Regions from separate parts of the Yersinia fenwicki genome, predicted to be linked through region 2. Evidence: predicted binding sites of a transcription regulator. Region 2 holds the regulator's gene; each other region holds the start of a gene.

Region 1 (4,132 bases), 100 kb from region 2:
GATGATCACCCGCAGCGCTTGCGGCAGAATCACCTGGCGCAAGGTGACGGTATTGGGCAACGCCAATGAGCGGGCGGCTTCATGTTGACCATAAGGCACGGACTGAATGCCCGAGCGGATAACTTCGGCAATAAAGGTTGAGGTATAAACCGACAGAGCCAGTGTTAAGGCAGCCAGTTCGGGAATGAGCACCAATCCGCCTTTAAAATTAAACCCCCGTAACTGCGGCAAATCCCAGTGCAGTGCCGGGCCATATAGCCAATGAGCCAGCGTGGGCAGGGCGATTAACAGCGCCAAGCCTATAGGCCAGGTGCGGCGGAATTGCCCGGTATGTAACTGACGAAAATGGTTATAGCGATGCAATGTAATGATGGCGATAACCGCCAGTAACACAGCCATCAGGGCGGGCACAAAACCGGCGACAAATTCAGGGGATGGCAGATATAAACCACGGTTACTCAGAAATGCCACGCCGAAAGCATCCAGGCTCTGTCTTGGCCCCGGAAGGTTGCGCAAAACGGCAAAGTACCAGAAGAAGATTTGCAGTAACGGCGGAATATTACGGAATGTCTCAATATAAATGGTCGACAGTTTGCGTAATAGCCAGTTATCGGACAAGCGCGCCAATCCGAGAAAGAAACCCAGTATTGAAGCAAAGAAAATACACAATACGGAGACCAACAAGGTATTGAATAACCCGACCAGAAACACCCGGCCATAGGTATCGCCCTGTTCGTAGTCAATAAGATGCTGAACAATGCCAAAGCCAGCGCTGTTATTCAGGAAAGCAAAGCCGGAAGTAATACCTCGGGTTGACAGGTTGGTGATGGTGTTATGGAAAAGGTACGCACCGCATCCGAGCAGTATCAATAGCGCGATAATTTGATACAGCCAGGCGCGCACTGCTGGATTGGTCAGCGAAAAGGCACCTTTGACGGTTGGGCGTTGTGACATAGTGTGGGCCTCGGTCTGTGTCATTCATCCGGCAGGGCTAGCCTGCCGGAGGGGAGTCTACATCAGCGAACCGGAGGGGCGTATTGAAGGCCGCCATTGTTCCACAGCGCATTTTGGCCGCGTTTGATTTTCAGCTCACTGCCCATTCCCACATTACGATCGAAACTTTCGCCGTAGTTGCCCACTTGTTTGACGATTTTAACTACCCAATCATTCGGCACTTTTAGATCTTTACCGTAATTGCCTTCCTGGCCTAATAAATGAGCCATATCAGGAGTGGTCGGTTTGGCTGCCAGTTCTTCGACATTTTTCGATGTCACACCCATTTCTTCTGCGTTCAGCATGGCAAACAATGTCCAGCGTACAAGGGCAAACCAATCTTCATCGCCACGGCGTACCACTGGCCCCAGTGGTTCTTTGGAGATAACTTCCGGTAATACGATAAATTCGTCTGGTTTACCTAACTTGATACGCAATGCATACAGTTGAGATTGGTCGGAAGCCAGCGTGTCGCAGCGGCCGGAATCCAGCGCTTTGGCACTTTCATCGGAGCGGTCGAAGGTGACCGGGGTGTATTGCATCTTATTGGCTTTAAAGTAGTCGGCGACATTCAGCTCAGTGTCGGTACCGGCTTGAATACACACAGTGGCACCATCCAGCTCTTTGGCACTTTTCAGCCCGGCTTTATTGTGTGTCAGGAAACCAATACCGTCATAATAGTTCACGCCGGTAAACAACATGCCCATTCCAGCATCGCGGGATGATGTCCAGGTGGTGTTACGGGATAAAATATCAACTTCACCTGATTGCAGCGCGGTGAAGCGCTCCTTGGCTGTCAACGGGGTATATTTTACTTTTTCTGCATCACCAAAGATGGCAGCAGCCACACCACGACAAACATCAACGTCAAGGCCGGAGAATTTTCCGCTGGCATCTGCATATGAGAAGCCAGGTAACCCATCACTGATACCACATTGCACAAAGCCTTTTTTCTTCACCGCATCCAAAGTCGTGCCCGCGTGGGCCTGACCCGCTAATGCCACTAATGAAGCAGCAGCAACCAGCGTTGAAATCATTATGTTTTTCATCAAAGCGTCCTGTGAGGCAAAGTCATGCCTATTTTGATTTTGTAGCGCACCCGTGATGCACCGTCGCTGTCTGTTGGCGTGTAGCCAGTTTGGTATTAGCAAATGGAGTGCCAGAGTTATATTTCATTGAACAACTGGATAATTACTAAGGGTTAACTCTTTCTGGGGGCTGCCGATAGGATAAAACGCCCTTTAATAGGGCATTTCAGGGCAAATTGGTGTTTTTTAGGGCAGAAAATTCCTATGCTCTGAATCTGTAGGATTTCAGGCTGCCGAATGGATTTACTGCTGGTGTTTTATCTGTGTCTTAATATAAAAAATCGGCAAGACAGGTGAAATTCGGATTTTTTGAATTCTCAATCCGTTATCTAATCCCTTTGGGAATGTTTTTACCTAAATTAGATAAAAGGATAGGGATTATGCCTCGTTATTTAACTGTCTTGATATGTGTGTTGCCGTGGCTACTCACGACACGTTGCCTGGCACAAACGGATGTTGAGTCGACAAAATGCAGCAATACTGATTTCTCTCAGGTTTTATCCTGCTACAAAGATAAATTAGCCACAGAACCACTTCTCTACCATTTGCTGAGTCAGGAGAATTTGCCGGGGTTGGAATGGCGCCGCTGCCAACTGACTTCTCAGCATTGGTCACCAGAGGGGTTAGTCACTCCTGCTACCTGGCAGCATAAAGTTGAGGTTTTTATTCCGAGTGAGAGTACTTCAACGCAAGGGCTGGTGGTGATTAATAATGGTACTAACCATCCTAGCGATACGGTTCCTGTCTCCGGGCCGACTGACTTTTCCATCGAGTCATTGCAAAATATTGCCCGCAAAACCCAAACGGTAGTGATAGCGATTAGCACTATTCCCAATCAATATCTTGAATATCAGCAGGATAATGAACCACGTAAAGAGGATTACAGTGTCGCTCGTAGTTGGACTTTATTTATGGATGCGCCGGAGTCTCGTACAATATTACCTTTACAAGTCCCAATGGCGGCGGCGATTTCCCAAGCTATGACGATGGCCCAACAAGCTTTGCCGGAGAAAGCATTAGACCGTTTTATTGTCACCGGCTTATCCAAACGTGGCTGGACAACTTGGTTGACGGCGATTGCGGATTCGCGCGTTATAGCCATCGCGCCGTTTGTTATTGATTTACTGGATACTCGCGCTGCATTGGAACACATGTATCAATCTTATGGTGGCAATTGGCCCATCGCTTTTACCCCTTATTATTTGGATGAAGTTGATAAAAAGTTGGATACGGCCGGTTTTGCTAAATTGATGCAAATTATTGATCCCCTCCAGTACATGGGGACTGAGTACCAATCACGGCTTAGTATTCCGAAATATATTATCAATGCCAGTGGCGATGATTTTTACGTGCCTGACAATACAGATTTTTATTACGACGAATTACCCGGTGAGAAAGCACTGCGGGTTGCACCAAATTCTAGTCACTCGGGTATTAAGACTTTCAGCGAACAGTCACTTATTTCTTTTGTTAATCGCGTACGCCAATCCATGTCAATGCCGCAAGTCAATACCAGCATCGCCATAAAAAATAAGGTGAAAACATTGACGATAAGCTTATCTGAGACGCCGGATAAAGTGTTGTTGTGGACTGCTGCGAACAGTGAGGCACGTGATTTTCGCTATGCTTGTGATGTGCGCTACAGCGAGTTCCCACTGGCAGTCACACCAGATAATACACTTGATATCGCACTGACGGTCCCCACTTCTGGTTGGCAGGCGACTTTTGTTGAAGCCACTTTCAGTGACGGTTTTGTCGCTACCACGCCGGTTTATATCTCACCCAAAGATGTCTATCCCACGACGGCACCTCCAGTCGTTGGAGCGGCTTGTAAGACATTACCGGGGCGTAATGCTATTGCGATAAGTGAAAGTGCGACACAGATAGGCAGTGCAGCACCGGTGGTTATACAGCCGTAATTTCGCCATACAAAGTGGAATTACGGCAATAAAAAACCCGGCAGAGACCGGGTTTTTCTATGAACACGATGACTTAATAGAGTGATGCTTCGCCCGCTGGGCGGGTTTTGAAACGGCGGTGCAACCAAAGAT
Region 2 (4,132 bases):
AGTCACTTACTGGTGTAAGTTCCTGAGGATTCGCTCAGTTGCCGCCTTCATGCAACTCGAATTATCTAGGGTATATAACAGCAACAAGGGTTCCTAATGTTGTTTCAATTTATCTTTGTGTTTGTTCAACTGGCGGGCCAGTTTATCAACCAAAATATCAATTGCGGCGTACATATCTTCCTGCTCTGAACTTGCGTGCAACTCGCCTCCATTCACATGTACCGTGGCTTCTGCAATTTGTTTTACTTTTTCGACACTTAAAACCACATACACCTGGTTAATTCGATCAAAATATTGCTCAAGTTTGGCAAATTTAGTGGTAACAAACTCGCGTAATGCGTCGGTTATTTCGACATGATGTCCGGTAATATTGAGTTGCATAGTGTCTTCCTTCTCAGTTCAGGTCAAACCAACTGTTTACGCTGGTTTGACGGCGGGATGGATAACGACTCTCGATACTTCGCGACGGTTCGCCGAGCCACCATAATGCCTTGTTCACATAATAGTGTGGTCAGTTTACTGTCACTAAGTGGTTTGGCTGGATTTTCTGCCGCAACCAATTTTTTCACCAGTGCACGAATCGCAGTAGAAGAAGCTTCGCCTCCGCTATCTGTATTGACATGGCTGGAGAAGAAATATTTCAGTTCGAAAATTCCTCGAGGACTGTGCAGGAACTTCTGCGTAGTTACTCGGGAAATTGTCGACTCATGCATATCCACGGCTTGGGCAATGTCTGCCAGCACCATGGGTTTCATAAATTCAGGCCCATTGTCAAAAAAAGCTACCTGCTGCTCTACAATGCAACGTGCTACTTTCAATAGCGTTTCATTGCGGCTCTCAAGGCTTTTTATCAACCATTTTGCTTCTTGCAAATTGCTACGGATGAACTGCCCATCACTGTCATTACGGGTATTGCTGCCCATCGCTGCGTACTGTTGGTTGATTTTCAGGCGTGGAATGCTATCGGCATTAAGCTCGACCGTCCAGTGCCCTTTGTCTTTTCGTACCAGAACATCTGGAATCACATACTCAGATTCCCCTGTATTGATAGACTGACCCGGGCGCGGATCCAGTGACTGAATCAGAGCAATGGCTTCTTTAAGTGTATCTTCTTTTAGCCGACTTAAACGAATCATCGTACGGAAATCATGGTTGCCTAGCAAATCCAGATATTCGCTAATGACCAAACGTGCTTCAGCGAGATAGGGGGTATCTTTGTCATATTGCGATAGCTGTACCAATAGACACTCGCGCAGGTTACGCGCGGCTACGCCAATGGGATCAAAGTGTTGTATTCGCTTGAGTACAGCTTCGACTTCGTCCAATGCGACATTCTCATCCCCCATGCTTTCCAGAATGTCTTCCAGTGACACAGTGAGATAGCCAGTTTCATCAACCGCATCGACGATCGACGTTGCAATGGCGGCATCAGTTTCTGAGAACGGGGTCAAGTCTACTTGCCACATCAAATAGTCTTGGAGAGTTTGAGTGGTTTCCCCCTGATAGACCGGCAGTTCGTCGTCGCTGTAATCATTGCCCATACCTGATGGCGTGCCTGCGGTATAAATTTCATCCCAAGTCGCATCCAGTGGTAACTCTTCCGGCATATCTTTCTGTTCCAGTGCTTCGCGGGTATCAAGCGATTCACTGTCTATTGTTTCTTTTGCATCTATCTCTTCATGAAGATCAGTTTGCTCAAGCAGGGGGTTGCTCTCCAGCGCTAACTGAATCTCCTGCTGGAGTTCTAGCGTAGAAAGTTGCAACAGGCGAATAGCCTGCTGCAGCTGTGGAGTCATAGCCAGTTGTTGGCTGAACTTGAGTTGCAAACCTTGCTTCATAATGCGGTATCAATTTTCCTGATGACTAACAAAATCATTAACAGTGTCTGGTATTGGATTAAAGACGGAATTCTTCGCCCAGATAAACACGTTTAACTTGTTCGTCAGCCAAAATTTCCTGTGGTGTGCCGTGAGCGATTAAATGCCCTTGGCTTACAATATAAGCCCGCTCACAAACGTCTAGCGTCTCACGCACATTATGGTCGGTAATCAGTACACCGAGGCCGCTGTCGCGCAGATGCTCAATTATCTTTTTGATATCAATAACAGAAATCGGATCAACCCCGGCAAACGGCTCATCCAGCAGAATAAATTTGGGATTGGCAGCCAGCGCACGGGCGATTTCGACACGGCGGCGTTCACCGCCGGAAAGCGATTGGCCCAGACTGTCACGTAAATGAGTAATATGGAACTCTTCCATTAACTCATCAGCCCGCTCCTGACGTTGCTCAGATGAGAGGTCTTTACGGATTTCCAGCACCGCCATCAAATTGTTAAAGACACTCAGACGGCGGAAGATAGAGGCTTCTTGCGGCAAATAGCCAATCCCGCGCAGGGCGCGCTCATGTAACGGCAAGAGGCTGATATCTTCGTCATCAATCACAATGCGCCCGGCATCACGCTGGACAATGCCGACGACCATATAAAAAGTGGTGGTCTTACCCGCACCGTTCGGCCCAAGTAAACCGACAATTTCACCGGATTTTACTTTCAGGCTAACGTCTTCGACCACTTTACGGCCTTTATACGCCTTAGCCAGTTTTTCTGCGATTAATGTTGCCATAAATGATTATTTACTCTTCTTTTGGCCTGAAGCTGCTGGCCCTTTATCTTGTAATTGAGACGGTAATAGCACGGTGGTAACACGTTTGCCTTTATCACTGAAGGCTTCCATCTGCTGTTTTTTCACCAGATACGTGATGCGATCACCTTTGATATTACTATCAAGCTGCTCCAGATAGGCATTACCGGTCAAGACCACAAAATCATTAGCGACTTCGTAACGCAGTTTCTGGCCGTGGCCTTTAACCGGTTTGCCGCTATCTTGCATCTGATAGAAAGTCACGGGATTACCAAAACCTTCGATGACCATTTTGCTCTGATCGCCGCCAGGGCGGGTCACCACGACTTTATCAGCCTTAATCTCAATGGTACCTTGCTTGATAACCACATTATCGGTAAAGGTGACTGTATTGGCCCCCATATCCAATGCTTGTTTAACCGAGTCGACCAGGACGGGCTGATCAGTATCGCCGGTTAACGCTAACGCGGGCAGGCTTGCGGCCAAAAGTGAGCTGGCAAGCAAAAGATGAAGAATTTTATTTTTGGATTTCATAAGAGGTTTTAACCTTTTCAATCAGCTCGGCGGTTTTATCCCGCAAGTTGCCACGCATTTTCATGCCGTTAGATGTAAATCCAACACCAAAGAGGGTAACTTCATCATCGGAGAATACATCCTGAGTGATCAAATTAACCTGGGCGTTATCAGTTTTAATTTTTTGTAACTGTGCGTCAGGGGTTAGGCTATCAACCTCAACATGACCATACAAATAAAGCATCTTATCATCGGTCAGCTTGGCGCGATCTGCTCGTACTGTCCAAGTGGCGACAGCATGCTCATCGAACATCGTCATCACCGGCTTGGTAAACCAGGTCAGCTCCTGTGCGCTGAAGTTCTTAACCTCTTCTGCCACCAATTTATAATTCAGTTGCCCGACCGGATTAAAAACTACCGTCACCGTATGCTGGCTTTGCGATGAGGGTTCATTATCATCAATCGTAGCTTGTGTATCTTTTTGATTAAAACCGGAAATGTTCCAGCCAATCAGGGCTAAAGCAATCAGTGCTAAGGATAAAGTTATCCATAGTCTTGTTTTACTCATATCGACAATCCTTTGGCACCTTCGAGTTTACCTTGGGCCAATAATATCAAATCACATAACTCGCGTACTGCACCGCGGCCGCCATTGATGTGTGTAACATAATGCGCCTTGGGAATGAGCAATGGATGGGCATCCGCCACCGCGACAGATAAACCGACTTGTGCCATCACCGGCCAATCAATCAGATCATCGCCGATATAAGCAACTTGCTCAGGCAGACATTTTAAGGCGACTAATAACTCGTTATAGGCGACCAGCTTATCAGATTGCCCTTGATAAAGGTGGGTAATACCTAAAGTGTTGGCACGGTCTTCCAGCAATTTGGCGTTACGGCCAGTAATAATAGCCACTTCGATACCGGAGGTTATCAGGCAGCGAATACCATAGCCATCCCGCACATTGAAAGCTTTC
Region 3 (4,132 bases), 1.9 Mb from region 2:
GTGATGCAACGCGGTACGCATAATGTATTGGTGAATCAGTCTGGCTGGTATCGGGAAATGTATCGCTATCAACAATTAGAGGCAGCATTGGATGATGGTGAGTCGGAGGCCAAAACCGATGAGTAAAGTTCAGCAACTTTGGCCAACCCTAAAACGCCTGCTTTCTTATGGTTCTCCCTATCGCAAGCCATTAGGGCTGGCGGTGCTGATGCTATGGGTTGCAGCAGCAGCCGAAGTCAGCGGCCCACTGTTGATCAGCTATTTCATTGACCATGTAGTGGCGAAAGGCACGTTACCTTTGGGATTAGTCAGTGGGCTGGCCTTGGCTTATTTGCTGCTGCAATTGCTGGCAGCCGCATTGCACTATTTTCAAGCATTGCTATTTAATCGCGCAGCAGTCGGTGTGGTTCAACGGCTCAGGATTGAAGTGATGGATGCAGCTTTGCGCCAGCCTCTCAGTGCTTTTGATACTCAACCTGTTGGGCAATTAATTTCCCGCGTAACCAACGATACCGAAGTCATAAAAGATTTGTATGTGATGGTGGTATCCACAGTCTTGAAAAGTGCGGCGTTAATTGGCGCGATGCTGGTGGCAATGTTCAGCTTGGATTGGCGCATGGCGCTGATTTCTATTTGTATTTTCCCTGCGGTACTGGTGGTTATGGCGATTTACCAGCGCTACAGCACGCCAGTAGTACGCCGGGTTCGGGCCTATTTGGCCGATATTAACGACGGTTTTAACGAAATCATTAGCGGGATGGGCGTTATTCAACAGTTCCGCCAGCAGGTGCGTTTTGGCGAGCGTATGGAGTCTGCCAGTCGTGCTCATTATAAGGCGCGGATGCAAACATTGCGTCTGGAAGGCTTTCTGCTGCGCCCGTTGCTGAGCTTGTTTTCTGCCATGGTACTATGCGGTTTATTGCTGCTTTTCGGTTTCAGCCCAGAAGGTTCAGTCGGGGTTGGGGTGCTATATGCATTCATCAACTATCTTGGCCGCCTCAATGAGCCATTGATTGAATTGACATCACAGCAGTCGATCTTGCAACAAGCCGTGGTCGCGGGTGAGCGTATTTTCGATTTGATGGATCGCGTTCAACAAGGTTATGGTGGCGATGACCGCCCGCTGACTAGCGGCCATATTCAAGTGAATAATGTCAGCTTTGCTTATCGTCACGATAAAATGGTGCTGCAAAATATTTCCCTTGATGTGCCTTCACACGGTTTTGTCGCTTTAGTTGGGCATACCGGTAGTGGCAAGAGTACCCTGGCAAATCTGTTAATGGGCTATTACCCGGTGCAGCAAGGCGAGATTTTACTTGATGGTCGCCCTCTAGCCGAATTATCACATCAAACTTTGCGACAGGGCGTTGCTATGGTGCAACAAGACCCAGTGGTGTTGGCAGATTCGTTTTTTGCCAATGTGACGTTAGGCCGTGATATTAGTGAACAGCAAGTGTGGGATGCGCTGGAAACTGTGCAACTGGCCTCGCTAGTCCGTGCGTTGCCAGATGGATTACACAGTTTGCTTGGGGAGCAGGGCAACACATTATCCGTCGGGCAAAAACAGCTATTGGCGATGGCTCGGGTATTGGTACAAGCACCACAAATTCTGATTTTGGATGAAGCGACCGCCAATATTGATTCTGGCACTGAACAGGCCATTCAGCGGGCATTACAGCTGATTCGCAAAAACACCACGCTGGTGGTGATAGCTCACCGTCTTTCAACGATTGTCGATGCCGATACTATTTTGGTATTGCACCGCGGTGTGGCAGTTGAGCAGGGTAAACATCAAGAGTTGCTGGCGGCGCATGGGCGTTATTATCAAATGTATCAGCTGCAATTAGTCAGTGAAGATTTGGCGGCCATTGATCAAGTCGAAACTGCGGTCAGTTAAATAATACGTTGTGGGGTCAAGTGGCCCCATTACTTTTCACTATTCTTCATTCGCTGCTGTTACTTTTCATTCCAGTCAATAACTCTGCCAGCGCCTATTAGGAATAAGTTGCCGCACCATAATCAGGCAAAGCAATAGCGCAAATATACCGTAGTGCACTTCTGTGACGCGTATCGCACTAATTTGGTGCGCAAAGACTGTTCAATCCTCTCTATTTGCTCACACCGCAATTGTGCGGCGCATCTCAAGCCCCATGAGTTCGCCCTTTCAGTATTAAATTCTCGTCAATATTATTTATGGCATAGCCTTTGCTTTACTTGTTTTATGAAAAGTAAATGTTTTAAGAAAAGTAAATGTTTTAAGAAAGGTAAGTGTTTTGTAGAAGATAAGTATTTCGTAGCCGACATAAATTCGACTTAATTCGAGAAGGGGCAAATATGAAGCTGGTTACCGTGGTTATCAAACCATTCAAGTTGGAGGATGTGCGCGAAGCCTTGTCCTCAGTAGGTATTCAGGGGTTGACCGTAACCGAAGTGAAAGGATTTGGTCGCCAGAAAGGGCATGCAGAACTCTATCGGGGAGCGGAATACAGCGTCAATTTCTTACCTAAAGTAAAAATTGATATCGCGATTGCGGATGATCAATTAGATGAAGTGATTGATGTTATTAGTAAGGCCGCTTATACCGGAAAAATTGGTGACGGCAAAATTTTCGTTGCTGAATTGCAACGTGTTATTCGCATCCGTACCGGCGAAACAGACGAAGCAGCACTGTAATTTGCAGGCTCAAATTTAGTGAATAGGGATGGGTTGATGATGAAAAAACTTTTATCCGTGTTGGGCCTGAGCTCGGTAGCGATGCTACCTTCTTTGGCAATGGCTGCTGCACCGGCAGTGGCTGACAAAGCAGATAATGCCTTTATGATGATTTGTACCGCGTTGGTGCTGTTTATGACCGTGCCCGGTATTGCCCTGTTCTACGGCGGCCTGCTGCGTTCCAAAAACGTATTGTCAATGATGACTCAGGTCATGGTGAGTTTCGCGCTGATTTGTGTCTTGTGGATTCTGTATGGTTATAGTTTGGCGTTCAGTACGGGCAATGCGTTCTTCGGTAACTTTGATATGGCGATGCTCAAAGGCATTGGCCTGACCAGCTTGAGCGGCACCTTCTACCAATATATCCATGTGGTATTCCAGGCTTCCTTCGCTTGTATCACAGTGGCTCTGGTGGTGGGCTCATTTGCTGAGCGTATCCGTTTCTCTGCGGTACTTATTTTTGCTGTGCTGTGGTTCACCTTCTCATATCTGCCAATAGCGCACATGGTATGGGGCGGCGGTTTCCTGGCAATGGACGGCGCTCTGGACTTTGCGGGCGGTACTGTGGTGCATATTAACGCCGCGATCGCAGGGTTGGTAGGGGCTTACTTACTGGGTAAACGTGCTGGTTTTGGTAAAGAGGCATTTAAACCTCACAACTTACCGATGGTATTCACGGGTACGGCAATTCTGTATATCGGCTGGTTTGGTTTTAACGCTGGTTCAGCCAGCGCCGCTAACGAAATCGCTGCATTGGCTTTCTTGAACACTGTTGTTGCAACCGCAGGTGCCATTCTTTCCTGGGTATTTGCTGAGTGGATTTTGCGTGGCAAGCCGTCTCTGTTAGGCGCATGTTCAGGTTGTATCGCCGGGTTGGTTGCGATTACACCTGCGGCAGGTACTGTTGGTGTCGGTGGTGCATTGATTATCGGCTTAGTGGGCGGGGTTGCCGGTCTGTGGGGTGTGGTTCTGCTGAAGAAATGGTTGCGGGTGGATGATACCTGTGACGTGTTCGGTGTCCACGGCGTGTGCGGGATTGTCGGTTGTATCCTGACCGGTGTCTTCACCTCTGCCTCATTAGGTGGTACAGGTTACGCGGCTGGCGTCACCATGGGGCATCAAGTAGGTGTACAGTTGTTCAGTGTGGGGGTGTGTTTGGTCTGGTCCGGTGTAGTTGCTTTCGTTGCCTACAAAATTGCTGATCTGGTGGTTGGTCTGCGGGTGCCAGAAGAGCAAGAGCGCGAAGGTCTGGATGTCAACAGCCATGGTGAAAATGCCTATAATCAGTAAGTTAAGAATGTCAGTAAGTTATCACTGGCAGTAGAATAAATAATAATGATGATAGCAACAGGGGCGATGGAGACATCGCCCCTTCTATTTTTTGCTATGACCGATGTAAACGAATCACACCTTCCTGCAC

The links. Region 2 encodes sigma-54, which starts transcription at its own class of promoters, with help from an activator protein. Its sites were predicted from a motif close to GTTGGCACANNTTTCGCTNT; they were not measured.
Positions count from the first base shown of each region.
Region 1: the regulator sigma-54 is predicted to act here: its motif matches at 2,138-2,157, upstream of ACF3VQ_RS01710 (amino acid ABC transporter substrate-binding protein).
Region 3: the regulator sigma-54 is predicted to act here: its motif matches at 2,193-2,212, upstream of glnK (P-II family nitrogen regulator).

Region 1 covers NZ_CP170755.1:384,461-388,592, forward strand. Annotated here, with positions in the region: gene ACF3VQ_RS01705 (amino acid ABC transporter permease) at 1-954, opposite strand, end outside; gene ACF3VQ_RS01710 (amino acid ABC transporter substrate-binding protein) at 1,017-2,042, opposite strand; gene ACF3VQ_RS01715 (PhoPQ-activated pathogenicity-related family protein) at 2,462-4,000, shown strand; gene lpxP (kdo(2)-lipid IV(A) palmitoleoyltransferase) at 4,074-4,132, opposite strand, start outside.
Region 2 covers NZ_CP170755.1:486,936-491,067, forward strand. Annotated here, with positions in the region: gene hpf (ribosome hibernation promoting factor) at 94-381, opposite strand; gene rpoN (RNA polymerase factor sigma-54) at 405-1,838, opposite strand; gene lptB (LPS export ABC transporter ATP-binding protein) at 1,897-2,622, opposite strand; gene lptA (lipopolysaccharide ABC transporter substrate-binding protein LptA) at 2,629-3,174, opposite strand; gene lptC (LPS export ABC transporter periplasmic protein LptC) at 3,158-3,721, opposite strand; gene kdsC (3-deoxy-manno-octulosonate-8-phosphatase KdsC) at 3,718-4,132, opposite strand, start outside.
Region 3 covers NZ_CP170755.1:3,341,654-3,345,785, reverse strand. Annotated here, with positions in the region: gene ACF3VQ_RS15315 (SmdA family multidrug ABC transporter permease/ATP-binding protein) at 1-126, shown strand, start outside; gene ACF3VQ_RS15310 (SmdB family multidrug efflux ABC transporter permease/ATP-binding protein) at 119-1,897, shown strand; gene glnK (P-II family nitrogen regulator) at 2,335-2,673, shown strand; gene amtB (ammonium transporter AmtB) at 2,713-4,002, shown strand; gene tesB (acyl-CoA thioesterase II) at 4,097-4,132, opposite strand, start outside.